DNA from 2 places in the uncultured Comamonas sp. genome. Region 2 is predicted to be linked to the other one. Evidence: riboswitches for the same ligand, from Rfam matches in the RefSeq annotation. Region 2 holds a riboswitch; the other holds the start of a gene.

Evidence for each region. A riboswitch is a leader RNA that binds a small molecule or an ion and turns the genes downstream of it on or off. The one in region 2 is predicted to bind cobalamin.
Region 1: linked by a shared signal. The riboswitch ahead of ACHWUQ_RS14585 (TonB-dependent receptor domain-containing protein) and the one ahead of ACHWUQ_RS06490 (TonB-dependent receptor) in region 2 are both predicted to bind cobalamin.

What each region holds. Positions count from the first base shown of each region.
Region 1 covers NZ_CAXYJV010000038.1:209,234-213,320, reverse strand. Annotated here, with positions in the region: gene ACHWUQ_RS14600 (sulfite exporter TauE/SafE family protein) at 1-569, opposite strand, end outside; gene ACHWUQ_RS14595 (cell division protein ZapA) at 1,017-1,436, opposite strand; gene ACHWUQ_RS14590 (hypothetical protein) at 1,436-1,651, opposite strand; cobalamin riboswitch at 1,689-1,936, shown strand; gene ACHWUQ_RS14585 (TonB-dependent receptor domain-containing protein) at 2,019-3,917, shown strand; gene ACHWUQ_RS14580 (cobyrinate a,c-diamide synthase) at 3,940-4,087, shown strand, end outside.
Region 2 covers NZ_CAXYJV010000013.1:5,345-9,431, reverse strand. Annotated here, with positions in the region: gene ACHWUQ_RS06495 (LysR substrate-binding domain-containing protein) at 1-822, shown strand, start outside; cobalamin riboswitch at 882-1,156, shown strand; gene ACHWUQ_RS06490 (TonB-dependent receptor) at 1,388-3,433, shown strand; gene ACHWUQ_RS06485 (ABC transporter substrate-binding protein) at 3,447-4,087, shown strand, end outside.

The sequences.
Region 1 (4,087 bases), on a different contig from region 2:
GGAAAGCCCAGTGCCGAGCTGGTTGCCACCGCGTTGTGCATCGGCACGCTGCACCAGGTCATGAAGGGCACGCTGATGAAAGCACCGCCGGCCCCGACGAGGCCCGAGAGGCAGCCAATCACGCCGCCGGCCGCCAGCTGCCCGGCGGTGCCCGGCATCGGGCGCGTCCCTTGGCTGTTGGGCTTGCGGAACATGCGCAGTGCCGAGTAGCCAATGAACAGGCCGAAGAACAAGCCCAGGTAGCTGCCCTTGAGCACCGCAAAAATGCCCAGGCTGGCCAACAGGCCGCCCAGCACGATGCCCGGGGCCAGGCGTTTGACGAGATCCCAGCGCACGGCACCATGCTGGTGGTGGGCGCGGACGCTGGACATCGATGTGAACACGATGGTCGCCATCGACGTGGCGATCGCCATCTTGATCGCCAGCTCAGGCGCCACGCCCTGGGTGCCCAGGATATAGGTGATGAAGGGCACCAGCACCATGCCGCCGCCGATGCCCAGCAGGCCTGCCAGAAAGCCGCCGATCAATCCCGGCAGCGACAGCGGCAGCAGAACGAGAGGATCAGCCATGGTGCGCAGTAAAAAGGCCACCTGAAACAGGTGGCCTGAAACCCCGCTGTCGCGGAGAGGAGAAGACAGGTTGGGCAGCCTGCCCGAAAAAATCAGGTGTTCGCAGCGGATCCACTGGACCGTCATCCTGAACCGGGGGTTCAGGTGGGCGAGGGCAACCTATCGTTGGGTTCATCTGACGCGAGACGATCACGCTCAATAGGTAATGTACCAAGCCCGTGCTCGTAGAGCATTGGTTCAAGGAACTATAAAGTCCAGCAGGGCTGCGAACGCTTCCATTGTAATCGCTCGCACCTGCTGCACCCCCCAAAATCGCAATTCAATGTGCTGAGATTGGTCAAAAAAGATAGCGTCCTACACAGCTCGTAGAACGCATGGAACGGTATTTTTAGCCAATGCATTGCATGGCGCCAGTATTTGGTGTTAGCGGCTGCTAACACGCTGCTGTCAGGCGCTGGCGGCCAGCGTTTCGGCACCCGGGGAGGGGGCGGGAGCCAGTGCCGCATCGAGCCGTTGCAGCACCGATTGCAGACGGGGCTCGTCCCAGTCGAGGCTGGCCTGCGCAGCGGCGGCGGGCTGGCTCTGGGCCTCGGCCATTGCAGCCGATTGGGCGGCGGCCTGCGCTTGCAATGCATCGGCCGTCTGGCTCAACTGGCTGTTTTGCACTTGCAGGTCGAGCAGATCAAAGGCCACATTGAGCGCCGCCAGCACGGCAATGCGCTCGCGGCCACGGATCTTGCCCGCGTCGCGGATGCCGCTCATGGCCTCATCCACATGCTTGACGGCGGCCAGCAAGCGTGCCTCCTGGCCTTCGGGGCAGCCCAGCATATAGCTTTGCTGCATGATGTGTACTTCCAGCTGTTTCATCATTCGTCCTGGTCAAAGGTCTTGGGCAGGCGTTCGATCAGTGCGTCCACGCGGGCGCGGGCCGCAGTCAGGCGCGATTGGAGGGAGTCGCGCTCCTGGGTAAGGGTGGTGACCTGCTCTTGCAGTTGGGCGTGGGCGCGTTGCAAAGCCTCATGACGGCTCAGCAGTGCTTCCACCCGCTCAAGCATCAGATCCATAGAAGGCGTAGTGGCCATAGAGAGACAGTCTTCTTAAGTGCGCAATGGGTTTAACGCTAAAATTGTACCCGTTGGTGCTCGCCCCAGTGGTTCACATGGGGGCAGTTCAACGGGAAGCAGGAGCGCTGCTTGTGCCCTACAAGCGTTGCGCAACCTGCGCTGCCCCCGCAACGGTAAGCGATGGTTGGCTTTTGCGCCATCCACAGCCACCACTATGCCACTGAATACCTTGAACAAGTGTTTGGGAAGGCGTGTGCTGTGTCATCGCCAGCCCGGATACCGGCCAACATAGTGGAGGTGCGTGGCCCAGGTGCTGCCACAGCTTCCGTGTTCCCCATTGCCGGCGGGGAGGCTGGCGCGGGGTGGTTCATCGCCAGCTCAGTCCATGTTTTTCTCGCCTTTCACGACACGCCGCTGCGCGCGTCCCGTCTGCACGCCCCGTTCCCGGTTGTTCCCCTCCCGCTCCACCATCGCTTGGGCGGCGAGCGCAGCGCTGCCTTGCGTGGCGCTGTCCGCGCAGGCGCAGCAGCTGCCCTCCGGCCAGGAAACAGCGGGTAAGAACCTGCAGGAGATGGTGGTGACTGCCAACCGCATCGAACAACCGCTGTCCGATCTGGTGGCCGATATGTCCATCATCGATGCGCCAACCATCGAGCGCCAGGGCCCGGGCAGTGTCGCCGATGTGCTGGCGCGGGTGCCGGGTATCCAGATCACGCGCAACGGCGGGCCCGGCACGACCACCAGCGTGTTTCTGCGCGGCGCCGATTCGCGCTTCACCGCCGTCTACGTTGACGGCGTGCGCATGGATTCGCAATCGACTGGCGGCGCCTCCTGGCAATCGATTCCGCTGGCGCTGATCGACCGCATCGAAGTGCTGCGCGGCCCGGCGGCTGCCGTCTACGGCTCGGACGCCATGGGCGGTGTGGTGCAGATCTTCACGAAGAAGGGCGACGGCCCCGCCCAGCCTTATGCCGGCCTGGGGGTGGGCAGCCGGGGCATGTTCACTGCAGAGGCGGGTATCTCCGGCGGCGCGGGCGGATGGGATTACGCGCTGGGCCTCAACCGCTCGCAGACCGATGGCTTCAATGCGCGTACGGTCGCCACCGCCAACCCGGACAAGGACGACTACCGCAGCAATGCGGTCAGCGGCCGTCTGGGCTACCAGCTCAACCGCCAGCACCGGCTGGAGGCTACCTTGCTGGCCAGCGATGTGAACTCGGGCTATGACATCAGTCCGGTGGATGATGACCGCAGCCTCAACAAAATGTATGCGCTGGGCCTGAACTGGCAGGCGCAGTGGACCGCGCAATACAGCACCAAGCTGCAGTTCAGCCAGTCGCGCGACTATTACGAAACCCGGCCCTCGCCCTACCAGACGGACACCCGCCTGCAGAACTACCTGTTCCAGAACGAATGGCGCCTGGGTGTGCACACCTTGACGGCAGCGCTGGAGCGGCGTGACGACGCATTGACCAATGGCGGCATTGACCGGGATCGCCACCAGAATGCGCTGGCGCTAGGCTATGGCCTGAACACCGGCCCGCACACGGTGCAACTGAACCTGCGCCGGGATGACGACAGCGAGTTTGGCGGCAAGACCACCGGCAGCGCCGCCTACGGCTATGCGTTTGCAACCCACTGGCGCGCCACGGCAACGGTGGGCACCGCCTTCCGTGTGCCCACGCTCTACCAGCGCTTCAGCGAATATGGCGATGCCTCACTGCAGCCCGAGAAAAGCCGCAATGCCGAGCTGGGCCTGCGCTGGGCGCAAGGTGCGCACAGCTTCTCGGCCACGGCCTACCGCAACCGGGTGACCGACCTGATCAACTTCTCGTCACCCGGCAGCTGCGACAGCCCATTCGGCTGCTATGCCAATGTGGGCAAGGCACGCCTGGAGGGCATCACCCTGGCGGGCACCACCAAGCTGGGCGCCTTCAACCTGCATGGTTCGGTTGATTTCCAGAACCCGCGCGACACCGAAAACGACAAGCTGCTGGCGCGCCGCGCCAAGCGCTATGCCACCCTGGGCGCCGAGACGCGTGCCGCAGGTTGGACCTGGGCCGCCGACCTGCAGACCAGCGCCAAGCGCTTTGACAATGCCGCCAACACCAATGTGCTGGGCGGCTACACCTTGTTCAACCTGTCGGCGCAGACCGAGGTGGCCAAGGATGTGAACCTGATCGCCCGGATCAACAACCTGGCGGACAAGCGCTACCAGACCGCACGCACCTACGCCACCGAAGGGCGCAGCGTGTATGTGGGTGTGAAGTGGATGCCGCGCTGAGCGCAGAGGGGATAAGCGAGCCATGACAGAGATGACGGTTCAGGACCGCCCAACGGCCTCTTGTGTGGCGCTGCTGATTGCGGCGCCCGCATCCGGCCAGGGCAAGACTACGGTGACAGCGGCCCTGGCCCGCCTGCATGCCCGCCAGGGCCGGCGGGTGCAGGTGTTCA
Region 2 (4,087 bases):
GAGCGCGGCACCCGTGGCCTGCTCGCCAGTGAGGAGGCGCAGACGCTGTACCACTATGTGGAGCAGGGGCTGGATGCGCTGAGCCAGGGGATGGAGGCGGTGCGCGCCCACCACAACGACGCACAGTTCCATATCCAGGTCAGCCCCTACTTTGCGACCCAGTACCTGATCCGCTCGCTGCCGTCGTTCACCAAGGATTACCCGGCACTGGATCTGCGCATCTCCATTGGCGTGGAGCTGCCTTCGTTTGACAGCAGTGATCTGGATGCTGCGATCGTCTGGGGCTATGGCGGTGTGGACCACCTCGATGAAACCCCGCTGCTCGAAGACCTCAAGGTCATCGTTGCCGCACCCCAGCTGCTGGCCGAGCAACCGGTGGAGACCGCGCAGGACCTGCCGCACCACCGGCTCATCTCGCCGCTCAGCCACAACACCTTGTGGCAGGACATCTATGCCATGCTGGGCCTGGATCCGGGCGACAAGCATGCCAGCCCGATGCTGCTGCACACACACGATGCGATGCTGCAGGCCGTCCTCAGCGGGCAGGGGGTGGGGCTGCTGTCCTATGTGGATGCGCTCAGCTACATCCACAGCGGCAAGCTGCTCGCGCCCTTTGGCCCGGAGCTGCTGCGCCAACTGCCGATGGATAGAACGCCCAAATTCCACCTCTACACGCGCCGGGGCGGGGGGGAGCGGCCGATCCAGACCAGCTTTCGGCAATGGCTGCTGGGCCAGTTGAGCAGCACCGACTTCATCGGCTACGCGTCGCGCCTGCCGCAGAGCCGATCACGCCCCCCAGCCAGCGCTGTATCGCCGGGCTGACACAGCCTGCCGTCGAACGGCGCACCAATGGCTCGCGGCTGGTACACTGGCTGCGCTTTGAAAAAAGCCTATCTACAGGTGCTTGTCATGCACAAGTGAAACGGGAACAAGGTCGGGAGGAAGCTCCCCCAAGCCTTGGCTGCCCCCGCAACGGTAGACAGGAAAAGTAGCCGATGCGGCCCGCTCCCACGCGGGCCCAGTCACTGGGGTCGAGAGTGTGTCCATGCCTGCAAGGCCATGAGACACGCCCGCCCTGGGAAGACCGGTTACCGGGTCGGCGCCTGCGCCGTACCGCCTGTAAGCCCGGAGACCGGCCTGTTCGTAGTCGTAGCGTGTTCCGGACCTCTCTGTCCGGACAGCGCTCTCTCAACTGTCTGCGGGGTGTGGACGGCGGTTCGGCATGCGGCCCCGTCCCTGGGGTGACCGCGTGCAGTGCGGCCCTCACATCAGGCAGTTTTCGCCTTTTGTTGAAATGACTGCAGTTCCTTTTCCGAAAAACCGGCTCCTGGCAGCCGGACGGCTCTCTTCCTCGTTGCGTCTGGTGGGTCACTCCTGTGTCCTGTGTTTGCCTGCCCTGGGCATGGCGGTGGCCCATGCGCAAGAGACATCGCTGTCCGAAGTGGTGGTGACCGACAAGCGCAGCGAGCCCCATGCGCTCCAGCTGCCTTCCACCTCGGCCAGCAAGCTGGCCATTCCGCTGCAGGACCTGCCGGCCAGCGTCAGCTCGGTATCGGCTGTGCAGATCCAGGAGCGCGCCGACTACGAGGTGGTGGACGCCGTGGGCCGCAGCGTGGGCCTGAGCACGACCGGCACCCCTGGCAACGGCGGACTGTCGTTTTCCAGCCGGGGCTTTAATGGCGTCAACTCGGTGGGCGTGGCCGAAGACGGTCTGGCCTTGGGCGTGGCCGCAGGCACCGTGGCCTATCCCAATTCCAGCTGGGGCTATGAGCGCTTTGATGTGCTGCGCGGTCCGGCATCGCTGATGTACGGCAGCGGCACGATGGGCGCCACCGTGAATGCGGTGCGCAAGGAGCCCAGCCGCACCACCTCGTCCGAAGTCTTGCTGGGCGCTGGCTCCCATGGCACGGCGCGTGCGGGCCTGGGCACCACCGGCGCACTGAGCGACAGCCTGAGCTACCGCCTGGATGTCTACGGTGATCGCACGGACGGCGAGCGCCAGCTGGGCAACAGCGACAGCAAGAAGCTGATGAGCGCCATCCGCTGGCAGGCCAACAGTGACCTGCGCCTGGATCTGACGGCCGATGTCAGCGACCAGCGGCCCGAGCGCTACTTTGGTACCCCCGTCGTTGATGGCAAGCCGGTGGCGGCACTGCGCGACCGCAATTTCAACGTTCTCGACAGCGACATCCACTACAAGGACCAGCGCTACAAGCTCAAGGCCGAGTGGAACGTGAGCGACGCGCTGGTGCTGCGCAACGAGACCTACCACATGAAGGCCGACCGCCACTGGAAGAACATCGAAGGCTACGACTACGATGCCGGCACCCGCACGGTCCACCGCTACGATTACCTGGAGATCGGCCACGATCTGGAGCAAAGCGGCAACCGCCTGGGCGCCGTATTCAAGCCCGGCCAGCACGAGATTGCGATGGGCTGGGACGTGTCGCAGGCCAAGTTCACCGCCCTCAACAACTCCCCATATACCGGCGAGTCCGATGTGCCGCTGACCGGTGGCACCAGTGGCTACTGGAACAGCCCGGACCCCTACAAGGCGCGCATGACCTCGCGCATCCGCCAGAACGCCTTCTACCTCGAAGACGCCTGGAGGCTGGGCGCGCAGTGGCTGCTGATGGCCGGCGTGCGCCGCGACCTGTATGACTTTGACCGCATGGACCTGCTCAGCCCGGCCCGTTTTGACAAGACCTTGGGCGGCACCTCCTGGCGCCTGGGACTGACCCACAAGCTGGACCAGAACACCAGCGTCTATGCCCAGGTCAGCACCGGCCATGACCCGGTTACCAGCCTGCTGTCGCTGAGCCAGTCGCAAACCGGCTTCACCCTGAGCAAGGGCCGCCAGGTGGAGGTAGGCATCAAGCAGCAACTGCCCAATGACCAGGGCGAGTGGACCCTGGCGGTCTTCGACATCCGCAAGAAGGACATCATCACCCGCGATCCGGACCGCCCAGCGCTGTCGATCCAGGGCGGCAAGCAGTCGTCCAAGGGTATCGAGCTGGCAGGTAGCTGGCGGGCGACCCAGTCCTGGCGCTTTGAGGGCAACCTGGCCTATGTGGATGCTGAGTTTGACGAGCTGCGCGAAGGCGCCACCGCCATTGACCGCGCCGGCAACCAGCCCGCCAATGTGCCGCGCTACACGGCCAATGCCTGGGCGCACTACCAGACGGGCGATTGGCGGGCATCGCTGGGTCTGCGCTATGTTGCCAGCCGCTACACCAGCAATGCCAATACCGCGCAGCTGTCCGCCTACACCGTGGCCGATGCGGTACTGGGCTGGAACCTGAACCGCAGCACCAGCTTGAACCTCGTTGGCCGCAACCTGACCAACAAGCGCTATGCTGCATCGTCCTACGGCTCGCAATGGCTGATGGGCAATGGCCGCAGCTTTGAGCTGATGGCCCATCTGCGTTTCTGAGCAAGGCACAGGCATGACAGCAAGCACCTCCCGGCACATTCTGCGCGCGCTGGCGGCAGCGGCCGCCTTGGTGCAGGCCGGCTGTGACCAGCCAGCCGGCCCGCAGCCGCCCAGCCGCCCCACCCAGGCAGCCGCGGTCCCCATCGCGAGCGCGGCGGCTGCCGCGCATGCAGGCTTGCGGGCTGCGCCGCTGGTGATCGAGGTCTGCGGCCAGCCCCAGCGCTATGACCGGGTACCGCAGCGCGCCATCACGCACGATGTGAACATCACCGAGATGTTCCTGTTTCTGGGCCTGGGGTCCCAGCTGGTCGGTTACACGGGAATACCGTCGCGCAAGGAGATCAGCCCCGAGCTGGTGGACCAGTTCGCCCGGGTGCCCAAGCTCTCGTCGCAGGACATGAACCTGGAGACCATGCTGGAAGCACGCGCCGACTTTGTATTTGGCGGCTGGAGCTATGGGTTCCGCCCCGGCGGGGTCACGCCCGAGCTGCTGGCAAAGCACGGCATCGCATCCTATGTGCTGTCCGAGTCCTGCGTCCGCATCCACAAGCGTGAGCGTGTGGCGCTGGCCGACACCTTGGCGGACCTGCGCAATGTGTCACGCATCTTCGGTATCGAAACCCAGGCGCAGCCGCAAATTGCCAAGCTGCAGGC